Regions from separate parts of the Mesorhizobium sp. M1D.F.Ca.ET.231.01.1.1 genome, predicted to be linked through region 2. Evidence: predicted binding sites of a transcription regulator. Region 2 holds the regulator's gene; the other holds the start of a gene.
The links. Region 2 encodes LexA, which represses DNA repair genes until DNA is damaged. Its sites were predicted from a motif close to TGTTCNNNNTGTGTTCNG; they were not measured.
Positions count from the first base shown of each region.

Region 1: a site for LexA is predicted at 1,843-1,860, ahead of EN874_RS17300 (sel1 repeat family protein). Genes of this name have one in related genera too.

Region 1 is NZ_RZOZ02000006.1:7,746-15,296, reverse strand. It holds gene EN874_RS17315 (AMP nucleosidase) at 1-500, opposite strand, end outside; gene EN874_RS17310 (hypothetical protein) at 629-823, opposite strand; gene EN874_RS33715 (hypothetical protein) at 856-1,008, opposite strand; gene EN874_RS17305 (DUF2147 domain-containing protein) at 1,216-1,557, opposite strand; gene EN874_RS17300 (sel1 repeat family protein) at 1,994-2,260, shown strand; gene EN874_RS17295 (ABC transporter substrate-binding protein) at 2,623-3,744, shown strand; gene EN874_RS17290 (acetyl/propionyl/methylcrotonyl-CoA carboxylase subunit alpha) at 3,799-5,763, opposite strand; gene EN874_RS17285 (hypothetical protein) at 5,813-6,151, opposite strand; gene EN874_RS17280 (hypothetical protein) at 6,218-6,589, opposite strand; gene EN874_RS17275 (O-acetyl-ADP-ribose deacetylase) at 6,709-7,239, opposite strand; gene EN874_RS17270 (carboxyl transferase domain-containing protein) at 7,242-7,551, opposite strand, start outside.
Region 2 is NZ_RZOZ02000001.1:612,785-620,335, forward strand. It holds gene EN874_RS03085 (ComEC/Rec2 family competence protein) at 1-1,448, shown strand, start outside; gene lexA (transcriptional repressor LexA) at 1,453-2,187, opposite strand; gene glp (gephyrin-like molybdotransferase Glp) at 2,304-3,509, opposite strand; gene moaC (cyclic pyranopterin monophosphate synthase MoaC) at 3,511-4,005, opposite strand; gene trpC (indole-3-glycerol phosphate synthase TrpC) at 4,072-4,923, opposite strand; gene trpD (anthranilate phosphoribosyltransferase) at 4,928-5,938, opposite strand; gene EN874_RS03115 (SurA N-terminal domain-containing protein) at 5,935-7,551, opposite strand, start outside.

The DNA of each region.
Region 1 (7,551 bases), on a different contig from region 2:
AATGCCACCTCGAAGGTGCCGTTGGCGATCTGGTCGTCGGTGCCGTCGAGGTCCGGCACGTCGAACAGGTCGCGGATCGGCCGCTTGATGCGCTCCGCCGCCGCCCCGTCGACATAGGTGCCTTCCAGGAAGGCGAAATGCAGCGGGATCGGCGTCGTCGATTCCGACACCGTCACCTGCACGCCGTGATTGCGCATGATCAGCCGAAGCTGCTCGACGAGATAGTTCTCGAACAGCTTCGGCTGGGTGATGGTGGTGGCGAAATGCCCGGGTGTCGGCATATGGCCGTAGGCCTGGCGCGAGTCGATCTGGGTGAACGAGGTCGTGGTGACGCCGATCTGCGGATAGAAGGCCCGGTAGCGCCTGCTCTCGTCGCCGCCGGCGGCAAGCTGGGCGAAGGAATCGCGTAGGAACTTGGTGTTGCGGTCGTAGAGCATCTCCAGCGCCGCGACCGCCTTTTTCGCGTCGTCGAAGCTCTGCCTGCCGAAAGGCTCCGGCATGACGACCGATTCGATGGCTTGGGGGTAGATTCGCTTTTCCATGGCCCAATATAGGGATTTGGAAGCGGGCTTGGGAGAGGGAGGCGGGCCAGAAGCTGGCCTCGCCATGTATTTTTCTGGAGACCGTGTCAGCCGCGCTGCAGGCTGACCAGCAGCACGAAGCCGATGCCTGCCTTCTTCGGCGTCGGCGCTTCGATGACCGAACCGCTGTCGGCGCGCATCATCGGCACCGCCAGCACCGGGGCGGCAAGCAGCATCAGGATGAGCACCGCCCGCGGCAGGAGCCGAAGGGTCTTGAGGGTGGAGGCGGCGATGCGGTTCATGGTCGTGGTTCCGGTTTCGAGTGTTGGTCGTTTCAGCGGTCAAAATGGTTCATGCAGTCCAGCCGGCAGGTGTCGGCCATTCCCGAGGAGCGCGCCGGGCGGCCGGCTTCGGCCACCAGGATGGCGAAGGCCATGCCGAACAGGCTCATCAGCAGGCAGACGATGGTGAAGCGGCGGACAAGCATTGGTCTCTCCTTCAATGGCGAGGAGGAGGAGAATGCCCGAATGCCTCTGAACCGGTTCTGAGACCGGTATTCATCTGACGTTCAAATTGGTTGATAGGCCGGCCAAGCGCTGCAACGGCCTTGCTGGCCGCCGACCGCTCCCAAGCAGCGCCCAAAAAGAAAACGGGGCCGCCGGGCCCCGTTTTCACATCGTCGTTTGAACGGCGCTCAGAGCTTGTGCCAGGTCTGGCTCTTGCAGATCAGGCCGCCAAACACGCAGCCGCTCATCTTAAGCGAGGCGCCCGAAAGCGTCGCCTTGCCGGAATAGGTCTTGTCGGTTTCCGGGTCGGTTATGGTGCCGGTGTATTTGTTGTCGCCGGTCGCCTTGAAGGAGCCGATCGTCTTGCCGGCAAATTTGCCGGACTTGAGCGTGATGGAAAACGAGCCGCTGCCGGCGATCGCCGCCGTCGAGCCGGCCTGCGTCTTCCAATTGCCTTCGATCGGGTCGGCCCATGCGGCGCCGGCCATGATCAAGGTGGCCGCCAGGGCCAGGCTTGCTTTTCGAAACATATCTGTCCTCCTCCCTACAGGTTGCGGCGGGACTCGCTCCGCCTCTCCGCCCCTTACGCAAACGTAAGCTAATCCAGCCGCCGCCAAAACGAAAGCGGTGCCGCCACGGAAGCTTGCAAGGATTTTGGCCGCGCGGGTCGCCGAAAATGAACGGGTGGCGAAAAAGGCTTCGGTTTCCGTGGTTAGCGAAGTCTTGACTCCGGCATCTGAAATTTTCGTCGAATTTTGCGCAAATCGGCTGAATTGCTGGGTTTCCATGCTTAACAAATCTTCGCGTTTACTTCTTGTTTTAGCTTTGTTTTCTTCAAATTAAGCAAGCCATTTAACGACGGATTCAAGGCCAGCCGTCATCCTCGAAAGCATCGAAAGAGCGGCCCGCCCCAAGGGACAACTGGGACAGAAGGAGGCAGCTCTCGGGAGCAGACAGGGGATTGAAATGGCACGTTTTGAAATGCTCGAAGCCGGCTTCGGCGCCATGGGTGCAACTGCCCAGGCCGACATTCTCTTCGAACTGGGCATGATGTATGCGACCGGCCGCGATTGCGAGACCGACGTCGTCGCCGCCCACAAATGGTTCAACATCGCCGCGATCAAGGGCTCGACCCGCGCCGCCGAGCTGCGCTCGGAACTGTCGGCCACGATGTCGAAGGCCGATATCGCCAGGGCGCTGCGCGAAGCGCGCGAATGGATGACGATGCACTGACCTTGCGGACCTGAGGCCAAGAGTTTTCAGGGGACAAGGCCGCGAAAAGACGGCCGGTTAGCAAAACCAAGAACGCGGCGGGTCAACGAACCTAAGCCGCGCGACAAACAGGGAAGCGAGCGGGTTCAGGCGCGGGGGCGCTGGGCAAGCTCGACTGCAAAAGCCGCGACCGGCCGGAACAAGGCCGGCGCGGCTTTTGCATTTTCCGTTTTCATCGCGGCTTGGCCCAAGAAATCCTCACCGGAATGAACCAAAATCCGCGCCGCTGTCCTCTCGACAGGTCCGGCGAAGGGTGAAATTGTCCCGGCTCTGGAAGAAGCGTGGCCGGAACGGCAGCGCGCAAGTGGAGGAGTTCTATTGTCATGAAAAGATTGGGTATTTTGAGCGCGGCCGCATTGGGCCTGATGATGAGCGCATCGGTTGCCTTCGCCGACGACGTCACAATCTCGGTGGTCGGCCCGATGACCGGCCAGCTCGCCAACATCGGCGACCAGTTCAAGCAGGGCGCGCAGGCGGCTGCGGATGCCATCAATGCCGCCGGAGGTGTCAACGGCAACAAGATCAAGATCGACATCCAGGACGACCAATGCGATCCGAAGCAGGCCGTCTCCGTCGCCAACCGCATCGTCGCCAACGGCGTCAAGTTCGTCGACGGCCATGCCTGCTCGGGCTCGAGCATTCCGGCTTCCGCCGTCTATGCCGAAGCTGGCACCCTGATGATGAGCCCGGCCTCGTCGAATCCGGAACTGACCGACGCTGCCGCCAAGGCCGGCTGGCCGACGATCATGCGCCTCTATACGCGTGACGATGCGCAGGGCGCTTTCATCGGTCCATGGATCGCCAAGAAATATGCCGGCAAGAACGTCGTCGTCCTGCACGACAAGAGCGCCTACGGCCAGGGTGTCGCCGATGCCGTCAAGGCGACGATGAATGCCGGCGGCCTCAAGGAGGTCGACTACGAAGGCATCAACGCCGGCGAGAAGGACTACTCGGCTTTGGTCACCAAGCTGAAGCAGCTCAAGGCCGACGTCGTCTATTTCGGCGGTTACCATCCGGAGGCCGGCTTGATCCTGCGCCAGGCGGCCGAGCAGAATGTCAAGTTCCAGCTGATCATGCCGGACTCGATCGCCTCGCCGGAATTCTGGCAGATCGCCGGCCCGGCCGGTGAAGGCACCATGTTCGTCTTCCCCTCGGATCCGCAGGCCAAACCTGAGGCGAAGGACGCGGTCGCCAAGATCAAGGCCGGCGGCTTCACCCCGGAAGGCTTCACGCTGTTTTCCTATGCCGTGATCCAGGCCGTCGCCGAAGGCGTCAAGCGCGCCGGCACCGACGATCCGGGCAAGGTCGCCGAGGCGCTGAAGAACGGGCAGCCGATCAGCACCGTCGTCGGCGACGTGATCTTCGACGAGAAGGGCGATCTGAAGAACGCCAGCTACGACATCAACCAGTGGCACGACGGCAAATACGCGCCGATCAAGCCGTAATCGGTTCTGTCAGGCAAGTGGACATGGCCGGGCTTGTCCCGGCCATTTTCGTTTTCAGCCCTGTGCCTCCTCGACAAAGCGCACCAGCACCGTGCCGTCGCTCACCTGCGCGCCTTCGGCCGCGATCTCGGCGATCACCCCGTCATGGGGTGCCGCGATCGTGTGTTCCATCTTCATTGCCTCGAGGATCAAGAGCCGCTGGCCCTTGATGACGGTATCGCCGGCTGCGGCGCGCACCAGCTTGACCAGCCCCGGCATTGGCGCGCGCAGGCTCCCCGTGCCGGCTGCGGCCTCGTCCGCCTCGGCGAGAGGATCGGGCACCGCGAAACTGTAGCCCACCGCGCCTTCGAACACGGTGACATGGCCCGGCCAGCGGGCGGTGCGCGGTAGATTCCTGAGATCGTGCGAATTGATCGCGTCATGCGGCGCCTCCAGCGCCACCTGGAAGCGGCCGTCCGGTCGCGCCGAGACCCGTGCCAGTATGTTCTCCTCGCCGAAGCGCAGCCGGGTGCAGCGCGCGAGCGTATGGAAATGCGAATAGCCGAGAAGCGTGGACCATGGATCGGCGGCCGGACCTGGCACGCCCGCGTCGGTCGCCGCCAGCGCCGCGGCTGCGATTGCCTCATCGCTTGGCGGTGGGATGGCGACAAGAGCGTCCTGATGCCGGACGATCAGGCCGGTGTCGACATCGCCCGCCGCGAAATCGGCGTCCTCGACAAGCGCCGCGAGGAAGGCGGTGTTGACCGTCGAGCCGGCAACTTCGGTCCGGGCGAGCGCATCGCGCAATGCTGCAAGCGCCGTGGTCCTGTCTTTGCCGTGCACCACCAGCTTGGCGATCATCGGGTCGTAGAAGGGCGAGATCGCGTCGCCGGCCCGCACGCCGGTTTCGATGCGCATGGCGGCGCCCTCGGGCGGGACGTCGGGAAACTTCAGGTGGTGCAGCGTGCCCGTCGCCGGCAGGAATCCCTTGGCCGCGTCCTCGGCGTAGACGCGCGCCTCGAAAGCATGTCCGGCAAGCGCGATCTCACCCTGCGTCTTCGGCAATTTCTCACCCGAAGCGACGCGCAATTGCCATTCGACCAGATCGACGCCGGTGACCATTTCGGTGACGGGATGCTCGACCTGCAGCCGCGTGTTCATCTCCATGAACCAGAAGCGGTCCGGCTTGAGACCCGCGGAAGCGTCGACGATGAACTCGATGGTGCCGGCACCCGAGTAGTTGATTGCCTTGGCCGCCTTGACCGCGGCCTCCGTCATCGCCTTGCGCAGCGCCGGCGTCATGCCAGGGGCGGGCGCCTCCTCGATCACCTTCTGGTGGCGGCGCTGCGCCGAGCAGTCGCGCTCGTAAAGATGCACGGCGTTGCCGAAATTGTCGCCGAACACCTGAACTTCGATGTGGCGCGGCTTGTCGACATATTTTTCCACCAGCACGCGGTCGTCGCCGAAGGCGGCCTTGGCCTCGCGCCGCGCACCTGACAGCGCCTCGGAGAAATCGTCCGGATGGTCGACGCGCCGCATGCCCTTGCCGCCGCCGCCGGCACGCGCCTTGATCAGCACGGGATAGCCGATCTCGCGCGCCTTGGAGGCAAGAAGCACGATCTCCTGCGCCTCGCCGTGATAGCCGGGCACCACCGGAACGCCTGCCTTTTCCATCAGCCGTTTGGCGGCGTCCTTCAGCCCCATGGCGCGGATCGAGGCGGCGGACGGTCCGATGAAGACGAGCCCAGCCGCCGTCACCTGGTCGACGAAGTCGGGATTCTCCGACAGGAAGCCATAGCCGGGATGTATCGCCTCGGCGCCGGTGGCGAGCGCCGCGGCAATGATCCGGTCGCCGCGCAGATAGCTCTCGCCGACGGGCGAGGGGCCGATATGCACCGCCTCGTCGGCCATCTCGACATGCAGGGCGCGGGCGTCGGCATCCGAGTAGATCGCTACGGTACGCACGCCGAGCTTGCGCGCGGTGCGGATGACGCGACAGGCGATCTCGCCGCGATTGGCGATCAGGATCTTGCCGAACATGAAGCCTCCCGTTTTGTCTTCGGGCGGCGCCAGTCCGGCAGGCGCCTGCCTACTTCGACGCCGCGATCTGGCAATAGCCAGCGGCTGCCACCTTGTAGCGCGCCCGAGTGGCCTGGCAGGATTTCATCGCCAAATCCTCGGCCGCCTTTTGCGAACGCGCGTTGTAGTGGGCGCCGCACAGGACGTAGCCGTCCCTTACTCGCACGAACGCTGTCGTCGCGTATGCCGAGTGGCCGCTTGCGGCGACATAGTCCCTGTAGGCCTTGGTGCATGGGTCCGTAGCTTTGCTGGGCAGAAGTGGCGAAAAGCGCTTGTCTCCCACGCTTCCTGCCAGCGATTCCGCATTGCCGATCCCGGGCGCTGCAACAATCATCAGTGCAGCCAGCATCGAGGCTGCCGCTTGTTTGAAATTTCCGACTATCATTCTGATCCCCCGCGGAAAGCGCCGTCGGCCCTATTTGGACGCCGCGATGCTGCAGGCGCCGGCGACCGTAACCTTGTACTTGCTCTTGCTGGCCTGGCAGGATTTCAGGGCCTGTTCCTCGGCGGCCTTCTGTGACGACGCGTTGATCCAGCCGCCGCAAATAAAATACTCGATCGCCGGGACTATCGGCGTTGCCGCGAAGGCCGAATGGCCGGGAGCCGCTATGTAGGCCGCATAGGCTTTGCCGCAGCCGCCTACGGTCCCCGTGGGGATGGTTATCGGATAACGCACATCGCCCTTGCTGCCGGCCAGCGATCCGCCAGCCTCCGCGCTCGGCGCTGCAACTATTAGCAACCCTGCAAGTATCGAGACGGTCGACTTGCGGCAATATTTCGAGATCATTTCCACCCCACCCCATTTGCCCAATGCTAGATGGGAGATATCGAATATTTTCCGCCTGCGCTAGCTGCTGAGCGAAAATTCCCATTCGCCTGTATTGAAGGATCTCCTGGTCCATAAGTTCAGCGTCCTCCAAGGGCAGCAACGGCGCGCCGGTACAGTTCAGCGGTTTGCTCGTCGAAGCAGCAGAAAGTAACAGTCTGCGGCAGCGCGCTTTGTTGCAGGAAATCGCTTACGGTGGCGACGGCGATGTCGGTCGCCTCGTCCTTCGGGTAGCGGTAGATGCCGGTCGAGATCGCCGGGAAGGCGATCGTTCGGCAGCCATGGTCGCTGGCGATTTCGAGCGAGCGGCGGTAGCAGGAGGCGAGCAGCTCTGCCTCGTTCTTGCCGCCGCCCTGCCAGACCGGCCCGACTGTGTGGATGACGTAACGTGCCGGCAGGTGGTAGCCCTTGGTCAGCTTGGCATCTCCGGTATTGCAGCCGTTCAGCGTCCGGCATTCGGCGACCAGCTCCGGTCCTGCCGCGCGGTGGATGGCGCCGTCGACGCCGCCGCCGCCGAGCAGCGAGGAATTGGCGGCATTGACGATGGCATCGACCGCAAGCTTGGTGATGTCGCCTGTGTGGACGCGGATCCTGTCGCCGATCTTGCTCATCGTCACATCCTGAACACGCCGAACCTCGTCTCCTCGATGCCGGCATTGAGCGCCGCCGAGAGGCTCAGCGCCAGCACCTCGCGCGTCCTGGCAGGATCGATGATGCCGTCGTCCCAGAGCCTTGCCGAGGAATAGAGCGGGTGGCCCTCATGCTCGTATTTCATCAGGATCGGCTTCTTGAACTTTGCTTCCTCCTCGGCGCTCCATTCACCGCCCTTGCGCTCGATGCCTTCGCGCTTGACCATGGCGAGCACGGTCGCCGCCTGCTCGCCGCCCATCACCGAGATGCGCGCGTTCGGCCACATCCACAGG
Region 2 (7,551 bases):
GCACCGGCATCTATCACATCATCTCAATCTCCGGCCTGCACATGGCGCTGGTCGCCGGCACGATCATGTTCCTGCTGCGCGGCGCCTTTGCGCTGTTTCCGGATTTCTCGTCGCGCCGGCCGGTGAAGAAATACGCCGCGGCGATCGCGCTTGCCTCGATCGCGGCTTACCTCGTCATCTCCGGCATCGTGGTGGCGGCCGAGCGGAGTTTCATCATGCTCGCCGTGATGCTGGTCGCCGTGCTCTTCGACCGCGCGGCGCTGACGATGCGCAATTTGGCGATCTCGGCCATCGCCGTCATCCTTGTCTCGCCGCACGAAGTGGTCGGTCCGAGCTTCCAGATGTCCTTCGCGGCCACCGCCGCCCTGGTCGGCGCCTATGCCGGCTTTGCCGACTATCGCGCCGGCAAAGCGATCGTGCCGCCGGCAAAGCGCTCCTTCCTCGGGTTCTTGTCGCGAAAACTGGCGGTCGGCGTGGGTGGCGCCGCTGTAACCTCGCTCATCGCGGGCAGCGCGACACTACTGTTTGCGATCTGGCACTTCCAGCGCGTCTCGCCGCTCAGTCTGCTCGCCAATCTGGCGGTGATGCCGATCGTTTCGCTGCTCGTCATGCCGTTCGCCGTGCTGAGCGCGTTGGCGATGCCGTTCGGCTTCGACGGTCCGTTCCTCTACGTGATGGGCAAGGGCCTGACCGCGATGATTGCCATTTCGGCATGGATTTCCGAGCGCTCGCCTGTCGATGCCGTGGGATTGATCTCGATCCAATCGGTGCTGCTGGCGACGATCGCGCTGGTCATCGCGACCATGGCCACCACCTGGCTCAGATTGGCAGCCGTGCCGTTCGCGCTTGCTGCCCTGCTCACCATTCCGCATGTCCGCACGCCGGATGTGTTGATCTCGGAGGACGCGCATCTGGTGGCAATGCCGATCGGCGGCGGCGAGCTCGCTATCAACCGCGAACGCTCCAACGAGTTCACCACCGACAACTGGAAGCGCGCGCTGAAAGCCGAGGAAATCGTGCCGCCGGAGACATTCGCCAAAGGCGCGCTGGATATTGCCGATCCCGTCGACCTGCCGCCGGGATCGCCATTCTATTGCACCGGCGATCTCTGCATCGGCCGGCATCCTACCGGCGCGATCGTCGCGCTTGCCGAAAACCGCGACAGCGCCAGGCCGGCCTGCGGCTATGCCGACCTCATCGTCATCAACGACGCCACGGCCTACAATCCTTGCCGCGATCCACGCATTCTTGTCGTCACCAAACGCCAACTTGCTCGCGATGGAAGCGCTGCCGTCTTCTTCGATCCGCAATCGGCGACGGCGCAACCTGTCATTCAATACGCCGTCGAGAAGTCCTATCGCCCCTGGCACGAACAGCGGAGCTACTCGCGAGAGGCGAGGGGCCTGGCGCCTTACAAGCGGCCCGAAAAGCCAGAGGCAAAGCCATAGCCGCTCAGTAGCGGCGAATGAGCCCGACCAATTTGCCCTGCACCTTAACCCTGTCCGGCCCGAAGATGCGGGTCTCATAGGCGGGATTGGCGGCCTCGAGCGCGATCGAGGCACCCTTGCGGCGGAAGCGCTTCAGCGTCGCTTCCTCGTCGTCGACAAGAGCCACCACGATCTCACCCGGGCTTGCCGTGTTGGCGTTGCGGATGATGACCGTATCGCCGTCGAAGATACCGGCCTCGATCATCGAGTCGCCCTTGACTTCCAGGGCATAATGCTCGCCGCCCGCGATCATGTCCGGCGGCACTGTGATCGAATGCGTCTGATGCTGGATGGCATCGATCGGCACACCGGCGGCGATGCGACCCATGACCGGAATGGATACGGCCGAAACGGCATCGTCATCATTGCTGGGCGTAGGCGTGCGCGAGGGCGCCGCAGGCTTGATCTGCCGGCCGAGATTGCCTTGGCCGCCCTGGATGACGCTTGGCGAGAATCTCTTCGCGGCATTGAGGCCGGGCGCGATCGAATCGGGCAGCCTCAGGACTTCCAGGGCACGCGCCCGGTTCGGCAGCCGGCGAATGAAACCGCGCTCTTCCAGCGCCGTGATCAGGCGATGGATGCCCGACTTCGAGGCAAGGTCGAGCGCTTCCTTCATCTCGTCGAAAGACGGCGGAATGCCGCTTTCCTTGAGCCGTTCATGGATGAACATCAGGAGTTCATGTTGTTTGCGCGTCAGCATGGCGGCCCCCATGGGTTCTGAAACCAGAATCAGAAAAACAAACCCAGAACAAACACTATCTGTTCCAGTTGTGTTCCGCAACCGTTTAAAGTTTAGTGAATGTGTTGACGTTTTGTTCAGCGTAACATCAGAACGCTGCATTCGGCGCCGGCTTCCGCCGCCGGGGCGAAGGGCTCGCGCACGATCAGGCCGTTGGCGTCGGCGAGCGTCCTCAGCATCGAGGAATCCTGGATGCCGAACGGTGTCGCGACCAGCCGTCCGGCCTCCTCGCGCACGACGGCGCGCACATAGTCCTGCCTGAGATCGTTGGCGCGCATCGCGGCGGCCAACCGGGCGGCGCGGATGTCCTGTCGGTAGTTGCGGCCACCCAGCTGCGCCAGAAGCGGCTTCAGGAACAATTGCGAGCAGACAAGGCTCGCCACCGGATTGCCGGGCAGGCCGATGCAGCGGATGTTGCCTAGCCGGCCAAACATCAATGGTTTGCCGGGGCGCATGGCGATCTTCCAGAAATCGAGCTGCATGCCTTCGCCGGTCAGCACGTCGTGGATGAGGTCGTGGTCGCCGACCGAGGCGCCGCCGAGCGTGACGATGACGTCGGCGCCGGCTGAGACCGCTTTCCTGACCAGAGCCGCGATTGCGTCCTGCCGGTCGGCGGCGATGCCGAGGTCGAGCGCGCGCGCCCCGACCGACTGGGCCGCGGCGGCGACGCCATAGGCATTGGACGAGATGATCTGGTCGGGACCGAGCGCGCTGCCGGGCGGCAATAGTTCGTCGCCGGTGGCGATGATCGCGACCAGCGGCTGCCGCACAACATTGAGGCTCGGGTGGTTGCCCGACGCCGCTAGCGAAAGCGCTGCCGGATCGAGCTCTCGGCCTTTATGGAGGAGCACGTCACCTTCGCCGAAGTCGAGCCCACGGCGACGGACGTTGCGTGCCTGCGCGGTCGGCTCGGTCACTTCGATGCTGCCACCACCGAGGTCGCGGACATTCTCCTGGATAACGACGGTGTCGGCGCCCTCGGGAAGGGGCGCGCCGGTGAAGATGCGCACGGCCTCGCCCTTGCCGATGGAGCCGGCAAAGCCTCGCCCGGCGGGCGCCATGCCGACAACGGAGAGCCGCACCGGCACTGACGCCACGTCCTCGGCGCGTGCGGCGTAGCCGTCCATGGCCGAAGCGTTGAAGGGCGGCTGCGTGCGCAGCGCTGCCACCGGTTCGGCCAGCACACGGCCTGCCGCATCGGCGAGCGGAACGCTTTCGCCAGGCAGCGCGGTCGCGCCATCCAGCAGGCGTTCGAGCGCCTCGGCGACCGGAACCAGCGCCATCCTAGGAGCCTGCCCCATGTTCGGCAGCTTTGTAGTCACCCGACTTGCCGCCGGTCTTCTCGACCAGCCTGATGCCGGAAATCACCATGGCGCGGTCCGCTGCCTTGGCCATGTCGTAGATGGTCAGGCAGGCGACGGACGCCGCGGTCAGCGCCTCCATCTCGACGCCCGTCTTGCCGGTGACGCGAGCAAGCGCGGTGACCCTCAGGCCGGGGAGCGCGCGGTCGGGCTCGATATCGACCGCAACCTTGGTGAGAAGCAGCGGATGGCAGAGCGGAACAAGCTCATGCGTCTTCTTGGCGGCCATGATGCCGGCGATGCGCGCCGTGCCAAGCACGTCGCCCTTCTTGGCGTCGCCGGCCAGGATCATCTCCAGCGTTTCCGCCCGCATGGAAACAAAACCTTCGGCAATGGCCGTTCGCGTCGTCTCGGCCTTGTCGCCGACATCGACCATGTTGGCTTCGCCCTTGGCGCCGAGATGGGTAAGCGCAGGCATCCTCAAACGGCCTTAGAACGACGTGCGTCCACTTGGACGCACAAAGTACGTTCTAACACTTTGAATCTATGCATCGTGCTCTCCAAAAATCGGAGTCGATTTTCGGGCCGATGCATTGGCCGGAGCCTTGCCCGTCAACAGAAGCGCGGTCGCGGCGGCCACGTCGGCCTGCCGCATCAGGCTCTCGCCGACGAGGAAGGTGCCGATCTTGCTCTTCTCCAGCCGGCGGCAGTCCTGATGGGTGAAGATGCCGCTCTCGCTGACCAGCAGCCGGTCGGCCGGCACCATGGCGGCAAGCCGCTCCGAAACGTCGAGGCTGGTCTCGAAGGTCCGCAAATCGCGGTTGTTGATGCCGATCAGCCGAGACGAGAGCGTGAGCGCGCGCTCCATCTCCTTCTCGTCATGCACCTCGACCAGCGCGTCCATGCCGAGCTCGAAGGCCGTTGCCTCGAGCTCGCCGGCCAGAACGTCGTCGACGCTTGCCATGATGATGAGGATCGCGTCCGCGCCCCAGGCCCGCGCCTCGTGGACCTGGTACGGGTCGAAGAGGAAATCCTTGCGCAGGGCGGGCAGGCCGACGGCGGCGCGCGCGGCTGTCAGAAAGCCCGGCGCGCCCTGGAAGGACGGGGCGTCGGTCAGCACCGAAAGGCAGGCCGCTCCGCCTTGCTGGTAGGCCCTGGCGAGCGCCGGCGGATCGAAGTCTGCGCGGATCAAACCCTTGGAGGGGCTTGCCTTCTTGATCTCGGCGATCAGCGCGAAGCCGCCGGCCTTCCGCCTGGCCTCGAGGGCCGCAAGGAAGCCGCGCGGCGGTTCCGCATCCTTCGCCTTCGCCTCGACCTCGGCAAGCGGCGCGCTGAGCTTCGCCGCGGCGATCTCTTCGCGCTTGTAGGCTTCGATCTTGCGCAGGATGTCGGACAAGGTTCTAACCGTTCGAAATCTCGATGAGCTTGTCGAGCACCGCAGGCGCCCGGCCGCTGTCGATGGCTTGCGCGGCGGCCCCAATGCCGTCGGCGAGCGTCGTCGCCTTGCCGGCCACCACCAGCCCGGCACCGGCATTCATCAGCACGGTGTCGCGATAGGCGCCGGCATCGCCGCGCAGCATATCGCGCAATGCCTTGGCATTGTAGGCCGCATCGCCGCCGCGCAGCTCTTCCTTGCTGTGGCGCTTCAGCCCCACCACTTCCGGGGTGAGCGTGAAGCTGCGGATTTCGCCGCCGGCAAGCTCAGCCACCTGCGTTTCGCCGGTGGTGGTGATCTCGTCATAACCGTCGCCATGCACGACCCAGGCGTGATCGGCCCCAAGTGCTTTCAGTGTCTCGGCCACCGGCATGATCCATTCCGGCAGGAAGACGCCGACCATCTGGCGGCTGACGCCGGCCGGGTTGGACAGCGGTCCAAGCAGGTTGAAGATGGTGCGGGTGCCGAGCTCGCCCCGGATCGGTCCGACATGCTTCATCGCCGGATGATGCGCCGGCGCGAACATGAAGCCGACTCCGGCCTCGTGGATGCAGCGGCCGATCGTCTCAGGCGGAATGTCGATCTTGACGCCGAGCGCCATCAGCACGTCGGCGGAGCCGGTCAGCGAGGACAGGCCGCGATTGCCGTGCTTGGCGACCGGAACGCCCGCCGCCGCGATGACGAAGGCCGAGGCGGTCGAGATGTTGACCGAGTGCGAGTTGTCGCCGCCGGTGCCGACGATGTCGATGGCGCCATGCGGGGCTTCGACGCGCAGCATCTTGGCGCGCATGGTGGCGACCGCGCCTGAAATCTCGCTCACGGCCTCGCCGCGCACGCGCAGCGCCATCAGGAAACCGCCGATCTGGCCCGGCGTCGCATCGCCCGACATGATGATGTCGAAAGCCTCGCGCGCTTCCTCGAAGGAGAGCGCGGTGCCAGTGGCGACCTTGGCTATGTGTGTCTTGAGAGCGCTCATCGTGTCTGTGCTTGCGATACGGCGGCCGGATCGATGCGAACGTCATACTGCGACTGCAGCTGCGCCACCAGCTGGTCGAGCAGGTCGTCGGATATGCCGGCGCTGAAGGATTTCTGCGCATCGTCCGGGACGGAGCTGCCATCGGCGCCGGCCGGTTCAAAGACTTCGGCGACCTTGAACAGGATCTGGCCGTCGCCGGTGGGCGAGGGGATCAGGCCCGTGCCGCCTTCGCCGACGCCGAACATGGCCGCGGCACCTTCCTTGCCGAAATCGGCATCGTCGGCTTCGCGCTTCAGGCCGCGCTTGGTCTGCTTCTCGAGCTTCAGCTCGCCTGCGATCACATCGAGCGCCGTGCCGGCCTTGAGGCGCTTTTCCAGCTCCCCGGCCTTCGCGTCGAGCCGCTTGTCGGTCTCGGCGGCGGTCCAGTCGGCTGCCACCTTCTGGCGGACTTCGTCCAGCGTGCGGTCGCGCGCTGCCGTGATCGATTGGACTTCATAGAACACGAAGCCGTTGTCGGCGGTCGTCAGGCCTTCATTCTCCGTGTTCGGCTCGGCCTCGAAGACCGCCTTGATGAGGTCGGCCGATTGCGGCAGGTCGTTGACGACCGTGTCGTCCGGCCGCTGGCCGGTGCGGTCGATGGCGTCGACGGTGACGGCCTTGAGCTTCAGCTTTTCCGCCGCCTGGGCAAGCGAGGCGCCCGAAGCGCGGGTGTCCTCGTAGCTGTCGTGGACGTCGAGCAAGATGCGGCTCGCCTCGCCGAGCGCCATGTCCTTGCGGATCTGGTCGGACACTTCGGAGAGCGACTTCACCACCTGCGGCTTGATCTCGGTGACGCGCAGCAGCACCGGGCCGAAGGCGCCCTGGACCACCGGGCTCACCTCGTTGGCGTTGAGCGAGAAGGCTGCGTCGGCGACCGCCTTGTCGGCGATCTTGTCCTTGGCCAGCGTGCCGAGCAGCGTGTCGGCCTGGGTCTTGCCCTCGGCGGTGACGATCTTGTCGAAGGTGGCGCCGGTCTTCAGGGAGTCATATGCCGCCTTGGCCGCGTCCGCCGTCTTGAACACCAGCTGTTCGATGGTGCGCATTTCGGGCGTGGTGTAGCGCGCCTTGTTCTTGTTGTAGTCGTCGGCGACCTGGCTGTCGGTCACCGCCGTCGGGTCCATGATGTCCTGCGGCTCGAGCCGGACATAGGAGAACTTGCGGTACTCGGGCGCGGCGTAGTTCTTCTTGTTGGCCTCGAAATAGGTTTTCAGCGCACTGTCGGCCGGCGCCTCGATCGGCTGCACCAGTGTCTTCGGCAGGACGAGATAGTCGATCGTGCGATCCTCGCCGCGATAGAGCGCGACCGCCTTCAGGAAGGTCTGCGGCGCCTTGAGGCCGTCGGAAATCGCCTCGACGATCTGCTGGCGCACGGCTACCTGCGAGCGATTCTTGAGATAGTCCTCCGGGCGCATGCCGACCTGGCGAAGCAGATATTCGAAGGTCCTGCGGTCAAACTGGCCGCTCGGGCCTTTGAAGGCCGGATCCTCGCGCGTCAACTCGGCCAGCCGGTCCTTGGAAAGCCCAAGCCCGAGCTTACGGGCCTGCTCGTCGAGCACGGCACCCGAAACGAGTTG